One region of the Streptomyces sp. NPDC006208 genome, then DNA from elsewhere that is predicted to be linked to it. Evidence: riboswitches for the same ligand, from Rfam matches in the RefSeq annotation. Region 1 holds a riboswitch; the other holds the start of a gene.
What was found. A riboswitch is a leader RNA that binds a small molecule or an ion and turns the genes downstream of it on or off. The one in region 1 is predicted to bind S-adenosylmethionine.
Positions count from the first base shown of each region.

Region 2: another riboswitch for S-adenosylmethionine. It lies ahead of ABZ208_RS09725 (aminotransferase class V-fold PLP-dependent enzyme); the one in region 1 lies ahead of thrC (threonine synthase).

Region 1 covers NZ_JBEXSW010000011.1:127,612-135,718, forward strand. The annotation lists gene otsB (trehalose-phosphatase) at 1-823, shown strand, start outside; gene ABZ208_RS11540 (trehalose-6-phosphate synthase) at 1,225-2,625, opposite strand; gene ABZ208_RS11545 (hypothetical protein) at 2,693-2,980, opposite strand; gene ABZ208_RS11550 (glucosyl-3-phosphoglycerate synthase) at 3,019-3,963, opposite strand; SAM riboswitch class I at 4,106-4,233, shown strand; gene thrC (threonine synthase) at 4,251-5,540, shown strand; gene ABZ208_RS11560 (MoaD/ThiS family protein) at 5,564-5,839, shown strand; gene ABZ208_RS11565 (cold-shock protein) at 6,260-6,463, shown strand; gene groL (chaperonin GroEL) at 6,827-8,107, shown strand, end outside.
Region 2 covers NZ_JBEXSW010000009.1:151,638-159,744, reverse strand. The annotation lists gene ABZ208_RS09745 (c-type cytochrome) at 1-589, shown strand, start outside; gene ABZ208_RS09740 (Rieske 2Fe-2S domain-containing protein) at 586-1,662, shown strand; gene ABZ208_RS09735 (cytochrome bc complex cytochrome b subunit) at 1,659-3,284, shown strand; gene trpD (anthranilate phosphoribosyltransferase) at 3,407-4,471, shown strand; SAM riboswitch class IV at 4,793-4,909, shown strand; gene ABZ208_RS09725 (aminotransferase class V-fold PLP-dependent enzyme) at 5,105-6,502, shown strand; gene ABZ208_RS09720 (Lrp/AsnC ligand binding domain-containing protein) at 6,617-6,898, opposite strand; gene ABZ208_RS09715 (rhomboid family intramembrane serine protease) at 6,895-7,617, opposite strand; gene ABZ208_RS09710 (hypothetical protein) at 7,768-8,010, shown strand; gene ABZ208_RS09705 (NYN domain-containing protein) at 8,060-8,107, shown strand, end outside.

The DNA of each region.
Region 1 (8,107 bases):
CACTCCCGCAGGCCGTGACGGTCTGGCGGCTCTCCTCGCCCGGCCCTCAGGGGCCGTCGTCGCCCTCGACTTCGACGGCACCCTCGCCGAGATCGTGCCCGACCCTGAACAGGCCCGCGCCCACCCCGGCGCCGCCCCCGCGATCGCCGCGCTCGCGCCGCGGGTCGCCTCCGTCGCCGTGATCACCGGCAGACCCGCCGGTGTCGCGGTGCGCTACGGCGGCTTCGCCGGTGTGCCGGGCCTGGACCACCTCGTCGTCCTCGGCCACTACGGCGCCGAGCGCTGGGACGCGGTCAGCGGCACCGTCCAGGCCCCCGCCCCGCACCCCGGTGTCGCAGCCGCCCGCGCCGAACTGCCGGGTGTCCTCGACGGGGCCGGGGTCTGGGAGGGCACCTGGGTCGAGGAGAAGGGCCGGGCGGTCGCGGTCCACACGCGCCGCGCCACCGACCCCCAGGCCGCCTTCGACGCCCTGCGCGAACCGCTCGCCGCGCTCGCCGCCCGCCACGGCCTGATCCTGGAGCCGGGCCGCATGGTTCTGGAGCTGCGCCCGCCCGGCATGGACAAGGGCAAGGCCCTGTCGGACTACGTACGCGAGGTGAACGCCGAGTCCGTGCTGTACGCGGGCGACGACCTGGGTGACCTCCCTGCGTTCGGCGCGGTCGAAAAACTCCGCTCGGACGGGGTGCCGGGGCTGCTGGTCTGCAGCGGCAGCAACGAGGTGACGGAACTCGCGGACCGCGCGGACCTGCTGGTGCCGGGGCCGGCGGCGGTGGTGGAGTTCCTGGCGAATCTTGCACAGCACCTGCCGGGTCCGCAGGCGTGAGGGCCGGCGCGGGGCGGGCGGGTTCTTCCCCACCCCGCCCCTTCCCGTAACCGGGGGCAAGCCCCCGGACCCCCGGTACGGCCGGAGGTGGGGGTACCTCCCACGCCCGCAGGGCGTAGGGGTTGATTGAGGCGCGGGGTCCGGGGCGGAGCCCCGGTTACGGGCAGGGGCGGGGTGGGGAAAGCCCCGCAGGGGCCCGGGCCTGTGTCGCCGTGCCGGTCCGCGCAACGCCGGAGCCGGCGTGGCCCCGGAACGAGCGCAACGCCGGAATCAGCGCAACGCCGGAATCAGCGCGGCAACGCCGGAACCGGCGCGGCCCCGGAACGAGCGCAACGCCGGAGCCGGCGTGGCCCCGGAGTCAGCGCAACGCTGGAATCAGCGCGGCCCCGGAGCCGGCGCGTCTACGCGTCCTTGGCGCGCAGGGCCTCCAGCTGGTCGAGGAACCACTGCTTCGGCGGCAGCGCCGTCGCCGCCGCCGCCAGGCGCTTGGTGCGTTCGGCCCGCTCCGCCTCCGGCATGGTCAGCGCCTCGTGCAGCGCGGCCGCCGTGCCGCTCACGTCGTACGGGTTGACCGAGAGCGCGTCGTCGCCGAGCTCCGCGTGCGCGCCCGCCTCCCGCGACAGCACCAGCGCGCAGCCGTGGTCGGAGACGACGGGGACCTCCTTGGCGACCAGGTTCATCCCGTCCCTGATGGGGTTGACCAGTGCCACGTCCGCCATCCGGTACGCGGCCAGTGAGCGCGCGAAGTCGTCCTTGACGTGCACGACGACCGGAGTCCAGTCGTCCGTCCCGTACTGCGCGTTGATCTCGTCCGCGACCCGGGAGACCTCCGCCGTGTACTCCCGGTAGACCGCGAGATCCTGGCGCGAGGGGTAGGCGAGCGCGATGTGCACGATCCGCTCCCGCCACTCGGGGTGCTCCTCCAGCAGCTCCCGGTAGGCCAGGAGCCCCCGCACGATGTTCTTGGACAGCTCGGTCCGGTCGACCCGGACGATCGTCCTGCGGCCCTCGCCGATCTGCTCCCGCAGCTGTTCCATGCGCTCTGCCACATCGGGCCGGTGCGCCCGCTCGCGCAGGAAGTCCGCGTCGGCGCCGAGTCCGTGGACGCCTGTCCGCGTGGTGCCGGTGCCGCCGACCACCTGCTCGCAGCAGCCGGCGAAGGCGTCCGCCCACCGCCGGGTCAGGAACGCCAGCCGGTCCGCGCCCAGCATCCCGCGCAGCAGCTGTTCCGCGATGTCGTCCGGCAGCATCCTGAAGTACTCCGCCGGCGCCCACGGTGTGTGCGAGAAGTGCCCGATCCGCAGGTCGGGGCGGAGTTCGCGGAGCATGCCGGGCACCAGGGCCAGGTGATAGTCCTGCACCAGCACGGCCGCGCCGTCGGCGGCCCGCTGCGCCAGCGCCTCGGCGAACGCCTTGTTGTACGCCTCGTACGCAGCCCACTGCCGCCGGAACTCCTTGTCGAAGACCGGCTCCAGTGGGGTCTGGTACAGCATGTGGTGCACGAACCACAGCACCGAATTCGCGATGCCGTTGTACGCGTCGGAGTGGACGGCCGCGTCGATGTCGAGCATCAGCACACCCGGCTCGCCGACCCCGCGCCGGACCGCCTCGCGGTCGCCGTCGCTCAGGGCCGCGCACACCCACAGGGACTGTGCGCCGGAGCCGATGGCCGACAGGCCGGAGACCAGGCCGCCGCCCCCGCGGCGGGCGTCGAGCTCTCCGTCCTCGTTCACCGTGTACGAGACCGGGCCGCGGTTGGACGCGACCAGGATCTGGGCAGCGTGTTCACGCTCGGAGACCATGTGGCGAACCTAGCCCGTCCCGGGAAACCTCAAACGTGCGTACGGTCTCACCGCGCCAGATCCGGTCTCAGTCCTTGTCGCGGCGCCGCGACGCCGCCACCGCGACCACTCCCGCCGCCGTCAGACTCAGCGCCACCCCGCCGAGCAGCCACAGCTGCTCGTTCCTGGATCCGGTGTCGGCCATCTCGCCGGGCTGGATCTGCACCGGCCGGAGCGAGGGTTCCGTCCCCGGCGACCCGTCCGCCCCCGTGGCGGCCGCGGGGACGGGCGATCCGAGCAGTGCCGCGGCGGTGACCGCCAGGGCCCCGAGGATCCGGGGCAGCCGGCCATGGTTCCTGTCATCTTTCGCACCCATGTGTACGAAAGGTAGAGAAGATGTCCGCGTGATCCGGTTTATGCCGCGCGACGCGCCGCATACTCACCGATCTCACGCATCGGCGGCCGCTCCTCCGTGTCCACGGAGTACGTCCGCGGCTCGAACCCCGTCTCGCCCCGCTCGAACTGCGTCAGCGACGGCCGCACCAAGTGTCCGCGGGAAAGTCGCAGTTGGGCGGTGCGGTAGATCGCCGCCGCCATCCGGCCCAGTGCCTGCCCGTCCTGGTGGCGGTGCTTGCGCGAACCGACGTCCACCTGTGCGAGCGCGTCCAGGCCCACCGTGTGCAGCGCGTCCACCAGCAGTCCCAGCTCCACCCCGTACCCGACGGGGAACGGCAGCCGCTCCAGCAGCGACCGCCGTGCCGCGTACTCGCCGCCCAGCGGCTGGACGAAGCCGGCCAGCTGCGGCCAGTGCAGATTCAGCAACGGCCGGGCCACCAGTTCGGTCACCCGCCCGCCCTGGCCCGGCTCGCCGCCGAGCGGCCGGTCGTACATGGCCTTGACGAACTGCACCTCGCCGTCGGTCAGCAGGGGCCCGACGATCCCGGAGACGAACTCCGCGGAGAAGTCGCGCAGGTCCGCGTCGACGAAGCAGACGATGTCACCGCTGGTCACCATCAGTGACCGCCACAGCACCTCGCCCTTGCCGGGCACGGCCGGTATCCGCGGCAGGATCGTGTCCCGGTGGACCACCCGCGCCCCGGCCGCCGCGGCCACTTCACCCGTACGGTCGCTCGAGCCCGAGTCGATGACCACCAGCTCGTCGACCAGCGGCACGCTCTCCATCAGCTCGCGCCGGATCACGGTGACGATGTCCCCGACCGTCGTCTCCTCGTCCAGCGCGGGAAGCACCACGCTGACCGACGTCCCGCGCCTGGCCTTGGCCGCCAGCAGCTGGTTCATCGTCCGGTCGGCGGCCGCCCAGGAACGCCTGCTCAGCCAGCGCTCCACCTCATCGAGCACGTGCGCGTCTCCTTGACTTCCTGTCGAGAGATCCATCTCGAGGTTCGGACGACTATCTCAACCGTCCAGGGCTTCGGTTACAGTCTTGAACAACGCCGATGACCGTCGCATGCCGGGGGTCGTCGCGCTGACAACTGAATACCGCTCATCCAGAGGGGCAGAGGGAACGGCCCGTTGAAGCCCCGGCAACCCTCCCGCCGACCGCGAGGTCACGGTGGGGAAGGTGCCAATTCCGTCTCGTGGCGAGATGCGTCACGAGGAAGATGAGGAGAAAGGGCCTCGCCACCATGGCTGTGCAGACCGTTGCAAGCAGCACCACCACCCCTGTGGACCTCGGACCGGCCGCCGCGCTCTCGTGCCGCGAGTGCGGGGAGCGTTTCGAACTCGGCCCCATCTTCGCCTGTGCCTCGTGTTTCGGGCCGCTCGAAGTCGCGTACGACCTGCCGAGCGGCGACCCCGAGGCCCTTCGCAAGCGGATCGAAGCGGGCCCGGACAACATCTGGCGCTACGCCCCGCTGCTGCCCGTCCCCGCCGACGTGGCCGGCAAGCCGAGTCTGAACCCCGGTTTCACCCAGCTGGTCAAGGCCGACAACCTCGCCCGTGAACTGGGCGTCACCGGCGGCCTGTACGTCAAGGACGACTCCGGCAACCCGACGCACTCCTTCAAGGACCGTGTCGTCGCGATCGCCGTCGAGGCGGCCCGCGCCTTCGGTTTCACCACCCTGTCCTGCTCCTCCACCGGCAACCTCGCCGGCGCCGTCGGCGCCGCCGCGGCCCGGGCCGGCTTCCGCTCCTGCGTGTTCATCCCGCACGACCTTGAGCAGGGCAAGGTCGTCATGGCCGCCGTGTACGGCGGTGAACTGGTCGGCATCGAGGGCAACTACGACGACGTCAACCGCTTCTGCTCCGAGCTCATCGGCGACCCGCTCGGCGAGGGCTGGGGCTTCGTCAACGTCAACCTCCGCCCGTACTACGGCGAGGGCTCCAAGACGCTCGCGTACGAGATCTGCGAGCAGCTCGGCTGGCAGCTGCCCGACCAGATCGTGATCCCGATCGCCTCCGGCTCGCAGCTCACCAAGATCGACAAGGGTCTGCAGGAGCTGATCAAGCTCGGTCTCGTCGAGGACAAGCCGTACAAGATCTTCGGCGCCCAGGCCGAGGGCTGTTCGCCGGTGTCCACCGCCTTCAAGGCCGGCCACGACGTCGTACGCCCGCAGAAGCCGAACACCATCGCCAAGTCGCTCGCGATCGGCAACCCGGCCGACGGCCCGTATGTGCTGGACATCGCCCGCCGCACCGGCGGTGCGGTGGAGGACGTCAACGACGAGCAGGTCGTCGACGCGATCAAGCTGCTGGCGCGGACCGAGGGAATCTTCGCCGAGACGGCGGGAGGCGTGACCGTGGGCGTGACCAGGAAGCTGATCGAGCAGGGCCTGCTCGACCCGACGCTCACCACCGTCGTACTCAACACCGGCGACGGTCTCAAGACGCTGGACGCGGTCGCCCCGACCACCGGTCCGACCGCGACGATCCGCCCGAGTCTGGACGCGTTCCGCGACGCCGGCCTGGCCGGCTGAACCACCGAGAGAGGCAGCACACCATGAGCGTCAACGTCCGCATCCCCACCATCCTCCGCACGTACACGGGCGGCAAGGCCGAGGTCCCGGCCGAGGGCGCGACCCTCTCCGAGGTCATCGCGGACCTGGAGAAGAACCACGCGGGCATCGCCGCCCGGGTCCTGGACGACCAGGGCAAGCTGCGCCGCTTCGTCAATGTGTACGTGAACGACGACGATGTGCGCTTCGAGCAGGGGCTGGAGACGGCGACGCCGGACGGTGCGGGAGTTTCCATCATCCCCGCGGTCGCCGGTGGCTGACGCGACCTGGAATTACCCAGAGTAACGAGAATTGCCCCTTCCGGTGGAGAACCGGAGGGGGCAATTCTGCATGGTTGAGCGCGATAGAGTTGGGGAAGCGGCCTCCGCCACTCGCTTCCCCTGTGTATGAGAATGCGCCGGGAGGCGACAAGAAGTGGCCAAAGTGTGCGATCGAAATGCGCCTTTGGGGATACTTTGTGGAGCCCGACTTGCCCCGGAATTCACGGAATTTGCACATTTCATCCCTTTGCTACTGCGCAGAATTCTCGTCCGACTGACCTGTTGCAGACGGCAGTTGGACAGATACATTCAGCCGCGGTCGACGCGTTCCGGCGCCCGCCCCTCCTGTCGGGGCGGTAGGTCTGACCCGGGTCCGCGAAGTGCGGTCCTGCGCAAGGGCCAGTAATAGGGGAGTTAGGCATGGCTCAGGGCACCGTCAAGTGGTTCAACGCGGAGAAGGGCTACGGCTTCATCGCGGTCGACGGTGGTGCGGATGTTTTCGTCCACTACAGCGCGATCCAGATGGATGGGTACCGCACCCTTGAAGAGGGTCAGCGAGTTGAGTTCGAGATCTCGCAGGGCCAGAAGGGTCCGCAGGCGGACATGGTCAAGCTGGCCGTCTGATCCAGTCGCGATCGGCCACCGACGTTCTCACTCCGAGGGGTCCGCATCCCATCCAGGGATGCGGACCCCTCGTCGTGCGTTCACGCACGGTTCGTCCGCCCTCCGCCTTCGCCGCTCTCCGCCTGCGGATCCCCGAGAGCCGCTTGCACTCTCCTATGCCGAGTGCTAATCATTGGCGTTAGCACTCTGCAGGTGAGAGTGACAGAACTTGGATCGGGTCGGTGAGGCCCGCGGGCCGGGTGGGGCAAGGAACCACACGGCTTGCAGGCCGTCCGTCGCGGGCACCAGCACGGTCCGGAAGCAATCCTCCCCCGTAGCCCTGCGGGCACGGGGGGACCCCCAAGTCCGGGAGGACCACTTCACATGGCCAAGATCATCGCGTTCGACGAGGAGGCACGGCGCGGTCTCGAGCGCGGGATGAACCAGCTCGCCGACGCCGTCAAGGTCACCCTTGGCCCCAAGGGCCGGAACGTCGTCCTCGAGAAGAAGTGGGGCGCCCCCACGATCACCAACGATGGTGTTTCCATCGCCAAGGAGATCGAGCTCGAGGACCCGTACGAGAAGATCGGCGCCGAGCTGGTCAAGGAAGTCGCCAAGAAGACGGACGACGTCGCCGGCGACGGTACGACCACCGCGACCGTTCTCGCGCAGGCGCTCGTCCGTGAGGGCCTGCGCAACGTGGCCGCCGGCGCCAACCCGATGGCCCTCAAGCGCGGTATCGAGAAGGCCGTCGAGGCCGTCTCCGGTGCCCTGCTCGAGCAGGCCAAGGACGTGGAGACCAAGGAGCAGATCGCTTCCACCGCCTCCATCTCCGCCGCCGACACCCAGATCGGCGAGCTCATCGCCGAGGCCATGGACAAGGTCGGCAAGGAAGGCGTCATCACCGTCGAGGAGTCCCAGACCTTCGGTCTGGAGCTGGAGCTCACCGAGGGTATGCGCTTCGACAAGGGCTACATCTCGGCGTACTTCGCCACCGACATGGAGCGTATGGAGGCGTCCCTGGACGACCCGTACATCCTGATCGTCAACTCCAAGATCTCCTCGGTGAAGGACCTGCTCCCGCTGCTGGAGAAGGTCATGCAGTCGGGCAAGCCGCTGCTGATTATCGCCGAGGACGTCGAGGGCGAGGCCCTGTCGACCCTGGTCGTCAACAAGATCCGTGGCACCTTCAAGTCCGTTGCCGTCAAGGCCCCGGGCTTCGGCGATCGCCGCAAGGCGATGCTGAACGACATCGCCATCCTCACCGGTGGCACGGTCATCTCCGAGGAGGTCGGCCTCAAGCTCGAGAACGCCGGCCTGGACCTGCTGGGCCGCGCCCGCAAGGTCGTCATCACCAAGGACGAGACCACCATCGTCGACGGTGCCGGTGAGAGCGACCAGGTCCAGGGTCGCGTCAACCAGATCCGCGCCGAGATCGAGAACTCCGACTCGGACTACGACCGCGAGAAGCTCCAGGAGCGCCTCGCGAAGCTGGCCGGCGGCGTGGCCGTCATCAAGGCCGGCGCCGCGACCGAGGTCGAGCTCAAGGAGCGCAAGCACCGCATCGAGGACGCCGTTCGCAACGCGAAGGCGGCCGTCGAGGAGGGCATCGTCGCCGGTGGTGGCGTGGCTCTGATCCAGGCTTCCTCGGTCTTCGAGAAGCTC
Region 2 (8,107 bases), on a different contig from region 1:
CCCGTCCCTGGTGGGCGTCGGCTCCGCAGCCGTCGACTTCCAGGTCGCCACCGGCCGTATGCCCGCCCAGCAGCCCGGCGCGCAGGTGCCGAAGAAGCCGGTCATCTACTCGCAGGCCCAGATCGACCAGCTCGCGGCGTACGTCGCCTCGCTCGGAGCCGGTCCGATCACGCCGACCGAGAAGCAGTACAACCCGGAGGGCGCGAACATCGCCAAGGGTGGCGAGCTGTTCCGCAACAACTGCGCCCAGTGCCACAACTTCACCGGTGAAGGCGGCGCGCTGACCGACGGCAAGTACGCCCCGAGCCTGGAGGGCGTCAGCCCGAAGCACCTCTACGAGGCCATGCAGACCGGCCCGCAGAACATGCCGTCCTTCCCGGACACCACGCTGCCCGAGCAGGAGAAGCGCGACATCATCGCGTACGTCAAGACCGTGAACAGCGAAGAGACGGCCACCCCCGGCGGCTTCGGGCTGGGCGGCATCGGCCCGGTGGCCGAGGGTCTGTTCGGCTGGATCTTCGGTCTCGGCTCGCTGATCGCTGTTGCCATCTGGGTCGCGGCCCACACCGCTAAGGCCAAGAAGTCATGAGTAGCCAAGAGATTCCAGACGAGAACCTGCCCGCAGAGCAGGACGCCGCGCACGGCGCGGCCCACGGCGGCGCTGCCGTCGCCCAGCGCACGGAGGACGCCCCGTTCGCCGACCCGGGACTGCCGGCCCACAAGCCGCGCATCCAGGACATCGACGAGCGTGCCGCGAGGCGCTCCGAGCGTGCCGTCGCCTTCATGTTCACGCTGTCGATGCTGGCCACGATCGGCTTCATCGCCTCGTTCGTGACCATCGGCGTCGACACGATCGTGTACATCTGGCCGCTCGGTCACATCGGCGCGCTGAACTTCGCGCTGGGTACGACGCTTGGCATCGCGCTCTTCTGCATCGGCGCGGGCGCGGTCCACTGGGCCCGCACCCTGATGTCCGACGTGGAGACCCCGGACGACCGCCACCCGATCGAGGCCGACCCCGAGGTCAAGGCCAAGGTCATGGCCGACTTCGCCGACGGCGCCGCGGATTCCGCGATCGGCCGACGCAAGCTCATCCGGAACACCATGTTCGGAGCGCTGGCCATGGTGCCGCTCTCCGGTGTGGTGCTGCTGCGCGAGCTCGGTCCGCTGCCGGAGAACAAGCTCCGCAAGACCCTGTGGGCCAAGGGCAAAGAGCTCATCAACATGAACACGAACGAGCCGCTGCGTCCCGAGGACGTCGCGGTCGGTTCGCTCACCTTCGTCATGCCCGAGGGCCTGGAGGAGAGCAGCCACGACTTCAACAACCAGATCGCCAAGGCAGCCCTGATGGTCGTCCGTATCCAGCCGGATGACATCAAGGACAAGCGCGAGCTGGAGTGGTCGGTCGACGGCATCGTGGCCTTCTCCAAGATCTGCACCCATGTCGGCTGCCCGATCAGCCTGTACGAGCAGCAGACGCACCACGTCCTCTGCCCGTGCCACCAGTCCACCTTCGACCTCTCCGACGGCGCCCGCGTCATCTTCGGTCCGGCCGGTCACCCGCTTCCGCAGCTGCGTATCGGCGTCAACGCCGAAGGCAACCTCGAGGCGCTGGGCGACTTCGAAGAGCCCGTCGGTCCTGCCTTCTGGGAGCGCGGATGAGTACTGCAACAGACACGAAGAAGAAGGCGCCCGCCGGCGAGCGGGTGGCCGACTGGGCGGACGGCCGGCTCGGGATCTACTCCCTGGCCAAGGCCAACATGCGGAAGATCTTCCCGGACCACTGGTCCTTCATGCTCGGCGAGATCGCGCTCTACAGCTTCATCATCATCATCCTCACGGGTGTGTATCTGACGCTGTTCTTCCACCCGAGCATGAACGAGGTCGAGTACCACGGCTCGTACGTGCCGATGCAGGGCATCCGCATGACCGAGGCCTACGCCTCGACCCTGCACATCAGCTTCGACGTCCGCGGCGGTCTGCTCATCCGGCAGATCCACCACTGGGCCGCGGTGATCTTCCTCGCCGCGATGTTCGTGCACATGATGCGCGTCTTCTTCACCGGCGCGTTCCGCAAGCCGCGTGAGATCAACTGGCTGTTCGGCTTCCTGCTGTTCGTCCTCGGCATGTTCACCGGCTTCACCGGTTACTCGCTCCCCGACGACCTGCTGTCCGGCACGGGTGTCCGCTTCACCCAGGGCGCGATCCTGTCCATGCCGATCGTCGGCACGTACATCTCGTTCTTCCTGTTCGGCGGCGAGTTCCCCGGCCACGACATGGTGGCCCGGTTCTACTCGATCCACATCCTGCTGCTGCCGGGCATCATGCTCGGCCTCGTGGTGGCCCACCTGATCCTGGTCTTCTACCACAAGCACACGCAGTGGGCGGGTCCCGGCAAGACGAACAAGAACGTGGTCGGCATGCCCCTGCTGCCGGTCTACATGGCCAAGGCCGGAGGCTTCTTCTTCCTGGTCTTCGGTGTCATCGCGTTCATCTCGGCGACCTTCACGATCAACCCGGTGTGGGCGCTCGGCCCGTACCGCCCGGACATGGTGTCCACCGGTGCCCAGCCCGACTGGTACATGGGCTTCGCCGAGGGTCTGGTCCGTGTGATGCCTGGCTGGGAGATCAATCTGTGGGGCCACACGCTCGTCCTGGGTGTGTTCATCCCGCTGGTGATCTTCGGTGTGGTCCTCGGAGCGATCGCGGTCTACCCGTTCATCGAGTCCTGGATCACCGGCGACAAGCGCGAGCACCACATCCTGGACCGGCCGCGTAACGCGCCGACCCGGACCGCGCTGGGTGTCGCCTGGGTCACCGGCTACGTGATCATGCTGCTGGGTGGCGGTAACGACATCTTCGCCACCCACTTCAACCTGTCGATCAACGCGATCACCTGGTTCGTCCGCATCACCTACTTCGTCGGACCGGTTCTCGCGTTCGTCCTCACCAAGCGCATCTGTCTGGGCCTGCAGCGTCGCGACCGCGACAAGGTGCTGCACGGTCGCGAGACCGGCATCATCAAGCGCCTGCCGCACGGTGAGTTCGTCGAGATCCACGAGCCGCTCTCGCAGGGCGACCTGTACAAGCTCACCGCGCACGAGCAGTACAAGCCGGCCGAGATCGGCCCGACGGTCGACGAGAACGGCGTCGAGCGCAAGGTGAAGCGTTCCGAGAAGCTGCGCGCCAAGCTCAGCAAGGGCTACTACGGCGAGGAGAACCAGATCGCCAAGCCCACCGCCGAGGAGTACAAGGAGATCACCAGCGGCCACGGCCACCACTGATCACCTGACCTGAAGGTCGCCACAGCTGGAGCCCCGTCCATTCGTCGGACGGGGCTCTTTGCTGTGCCCGCACCTGGATAGGGTGGACCCATCCCTATCGGCTGTGGACCCTGGAGCGGACCATGAACGTTGTGACCCCGGTCGGCGGCAACAGCGTGGCGGACCACTCCTGGCCCGGCGTGCTGAACGCCCTCCTCGACAACCGTGACCAGAGCGCGGACGCCACCGCATGGGCGATGGACCGCATCCTCAGCGGCGAGGCCACCAACGCGCAGATCGCCGCTTTCGTGGTCGCGCTGCGCGCCAAGGGCGAGACCGTCGACGAGATCACCGGCCTTGTGCGGACCATGTACGCGCACGCCAACCTGATCGAGGTGCCAGGCCCCAGCGTCGACATCGTCGGTACCGGCGGCGACGGGGCCAAGACGGTGAACATCTCGACGATGTCGGCGATCGTCGTCGCCGGTACGGGCGCGAAGGTCGTCAAGCACGGAAACCGCGCGGCCTCGTCCGCGAGCGGCGCCTCCGACGTCCTGGAGAAGCTCGGGGTCAATCTGGAGCTCACCCCGCGGCGCGTCGCCGAGGTCGCCGAGGAAGCCGGCATCACCTTCTGCTTCGCGGTCAAGTTCCACCCGGCGCTACGGCATGTGGCGGCCACCCGCAAGGAGGTGGGCATCCGCACCGTGTTCAACTTCCTCGGTCCGCTCACCAACCCGGCGCGGGTCAAGGCCCAGGCGACCGGTGTCGCGGACGCCCGGATGGCGCCGATCCTGGCCGGTGTGCTGGCCGAACGGGGATCGTCCGCGCTGGTCTTCCGCGGCGACGACGGTCTGGACGAGCTGACCACGACCGCCACGTCCAAGGTGTGGGTGGTACGGGACGGCGCGGTGCGCGAGGAGGCCTTCGACCCGCGCGACGCGGGCATCGACCTGGTGCCCGTCGAGGCGTTGCGTGGCGCGGACGCCTCGTACAACGCGGATGTCGCGCGGCGGCTGCTCGGCGGCGAGACCGGTCCGGTCCGCGACGCGGTGCTGCTGAACGCGGCGGCCGCGCTGGTGGCCCTGGAGCCGGGCGACGGCCCGCTCGCGCAGCAGCTGCGGGCCGGTATGGACAAGGCGGCCGAGTCCATCGACTCGGGAGCGGCCAAGGCCGCACTGGACCGCTGGGTCTCCGTGAGCAACTCCTAGGCCTTGTCCGGGCGATCTCGTCGGGCCGCGGCGACAGCTGCGGCACCTCGCTGTGTTGTCGGAGTCGCCCGAGTACGTCCAGTACGAGGGCGATGCTCCGCTTTGCGATGCGTCCCCTCGGCCCTGGCGGCCTGGGGAGGCCCCATGCCTCGGCCCTGGTGGGCCTGGGGAGGCCCCACGCATCTGACGCCGCAGACTGATCCTCGAAGATCGCCCGGACAGGGCCTACGCGGACGCCGACGTGGTGTGCCGTCCCCTGCCTGTCCCGGAATCCGGACACGGGTTGCGGGACGGCGATCACGTCGCGTAGTTTCTTCGACAGGTCATGAGTGACAGCGACGAGGCCCCGGCCCGCTGTCCGGCAACCCTCCGTCCGTGGCGGGGTGCCCCGGGTGAAGACCAGGTCGCAGGCAGCGAGGTCTGTGGCAAGCGCGGACCCCTGGACATCGTCGGATGTCACAGCCCCGGGGTCCTGGTCCTCAAGGGAGCAGTCTCGTGAGCAAGCGAATGCGATAGGGCGCGTAGCCCCCTCTTCAGCACATCCTCCGCACGGTCGTGTCCGTGCGCCGAGGCACACCCGTGATCCGGGTGTTCTTGAAGCCGATTCGCCTTTTCCTGCCGGGAGATACCGCCATGTCCGCATGCCCGAACGCCGCCGTTGCCACCCCTGACGCCGTCGCCGACCCGTGCTGTGCCGCCCCGCTCCCGGTCCTCGGCCGGGACGTCACCGTTCCGCTGGTGACCGGCGGCGAAGCCGTCTACGCCGCCCTCGACTACGCGGCGAGCGCGCCCGCGTTGCAGCGCGTGTGGGACGACGTGGCCGCGTACGCCCCGTACTACGGCAGCGTGCACCGTGGCGCCGGCTACCTCTCGCAGCTGTCCACGGACCTGTTCGAGAACAGCCGGGCGACCGTCCACGACTTCCTCGACTGCCGTGACGGCGATCAGGTCGTCTTCACCCGCTCCACCACCGACTCGCTGAACCTGCTCGCCTCCGTGCTCCCCGCCGGCTGCCGGGTGTTCGTCTTCGAGACCGAGCACCACGCCTCCCTGCTGCCCTGGCGTCAGGCCCAGGTGACCTTCCTGGACGCGCCGCGCACTCCCGAAGAGGCCGTCACCACCCTGGAGCGGGCGCTTGCCGACCGGACCGCATCCGCTCAGGACGCGGACGGGCCCGCCCTGGTCTGCGTCACCGGCGCGTCGAATGTGACCGGTGAACTGTGGCCGGTGAAGGAGCTCGCGGCCGTGGCCCACGCCCACGGCGCCCGGATCGTCCTCGACGCCGCCCAGCTCGCGCCCCACCACCCCGTGTCGGTACGGGAGTTGGACGTGGACTGGGTCGCATTCTCCGGGCACAAGCTGTACGCGCCGTTCGGCTCCGGCGTGCTCGCCGGGCGCGCGGACTGGTTGCGGGAGGCGGAGCCGTACCTCGCGGGAGGCGGTGCCTCGCGCACGGTCGCGCGGCGCACGGACGGCGGCGTGGACGTCGAGTGGCACACCACGGCCGCGCGCCACGAGGCCGGTTCGCCGAACGTCATCGGCGTCTACTCCATCGCATCGGCGTGCAGGGCGCTGACCGAAGCGGGCTTCGACGCGCTGGTGGCACGGGAGCAGCAGCTGATCGCAACGGTGCGGGAGGGGCTGGCCGAGGTGCCCGAGGTGCGCGTGCTCTCCCTGTTCGGCGCCGATGCCCCGCGCGTCGGCGTCATCTCGTTCGTCGTCGACGGCTGGAACAGCTCGCACTTCGCGGCGGCGCTGTCGGCGGAGTACGGCATCGGGGTACGCGACGGCCTGTTCTGCGCCCATCCCCTGGTGCGTACGCTGCTGGGCGGTGAGACCCAGGATCCGGGCGAGTGCGGCGCCCCCGAGGAGACCGGGGGACGGTCGCTGAACGCGATCCGCGTCAGCTTCGGCGCGGGGACGCCGGACGAGCATGTCGAACGCTTCGTCCGGGCGGTGCGGGAGCTGGTGCGCGAGGGTGCGAAGTGGACCTACCGCACGGAGGACGGCCGCTGCGTCCCGGCCGTGTGACGCTCGGGGTTGTGCCCCGGATCCGACGAGCCCGCGCCTTCGGCGCGGGCTCGCTGTCGTCGCGGTTGCGTCCCCCCACCGCGGGACGGGTGCTTGCCCCGCATGCGCGAGGCGTCAGGCGTCCAGGCCGATGGCGAACGCCGCCTCCAGGTCGTGCTGGGAGTAGGTGCGGAACGCGACATGCGTGTCGGTGGCCTCGACGCCCGGGATCTTGCTGATGCTGCCCGGGATGACGTCCGCCAGGTCGTCGTGCTTGGCCACACGGACCATGGCGATCAGGTCGTACGTACCGGTCACCGAGAAGACCTCGCTGACGCTGTCCAGCGCGGCGATCGACTCGGCGATCTCGGGGATGCGGTCCACGCTGGTCTTGATGAGCACGATCGCGGTGATCACGGTTGGCGTTCTCCCTCGGTGGCCGCTGCTTGGGCCTTCACTCTAGTCCCACTGCGGAACCGGCCCCAGGCGTAGAGGAAGCCCGCCGAGAACCCCACCAGATGCGCCAGATAGGCGACGCCGGGCCCGCTGCCCGCGTTCCTCGCGGCCAGCCACTGGAGCGCGAACCAGAAGATCAGCACGACCCAGGCGGGGAACCGCAGCGGCAGGAAGAACAGAAACGGGAAGAGGCTGGTGACGCGGGCCTTCGGAAAGAGGAACAGGAAGGCGCCGAGCACGCCCGAGATCGCCCCGGACGCCCCCACCAGGGTCTGCGCCGAATCGGCGTTGACGGCCGCGTACACCAGCAGTGCGAGGTAGCCGGTGCCCAGATAGAACAGGGCGAACTGCAGCCGGCCCATCCGCTCCTCGGCCATCGCGCCGAAGACGAAGAGAAACAGCATGTTCCCGAGCAGATGCAGCCAGCTGCCGTGGACGAACAGGGCCGTGAGCGGGGTGAGCAGGGCGTGCGGGGAGCGTTTCAGCAGTTCGGCCGGGATCACGCCCCACTGCTCGAAGTACGCGCTCTGCGCGACGAGTAAGCGGTCGCCCGTGCCGTACACCGGATTGAGTCCGGAGACCGGGCTGACGAGGAAGACCGCGCAGCAGACGGCGATCGCGCCGTAGGTCACGGCGGGCCCCTTGGCCGTGTTCCGGATCGCACCCCACCAATCGATCACGGACAGATCATGCCGTAGGTGGACCGACCGGCACAGAGTGCCTCGCCGCGACACCGGGTACCCGCGAGGCCGTAGGGTTACGGGCAGTACATCCGCAGTTCGACGGCGCACCGCGGCACCCGCATCCGCACCACGAAGAAGGACGGCACGATGACGACGGTTCCCTCGCCGACCCCCGAGACCCGGTGGCGCTGCACACTGTGCGGCAACCTGACCCGCTTCGATGTCACGCGCTCGTCGAAGGTCGTCGAGTACGTGCATCTGGACCTGGCCGGGGAATCGAAGGTGGAGGAGCGCGAGGTGGTCAGTGAGACCATCGAATCGGTCCGCTGCCGCTGGTGCAACGCGGTGGATCAGATCGAGCTGGTGGACAGGCCGGGCGCGGCTTCCTGAGCAGCGGCCCGGGCAGCGGGCAGACGACAGGCAGTAGGGGTGACGGATGGTGGAGCAGCCACACAGCGGCGCTGAGCCGGCCGATGCGGCCGGTGGC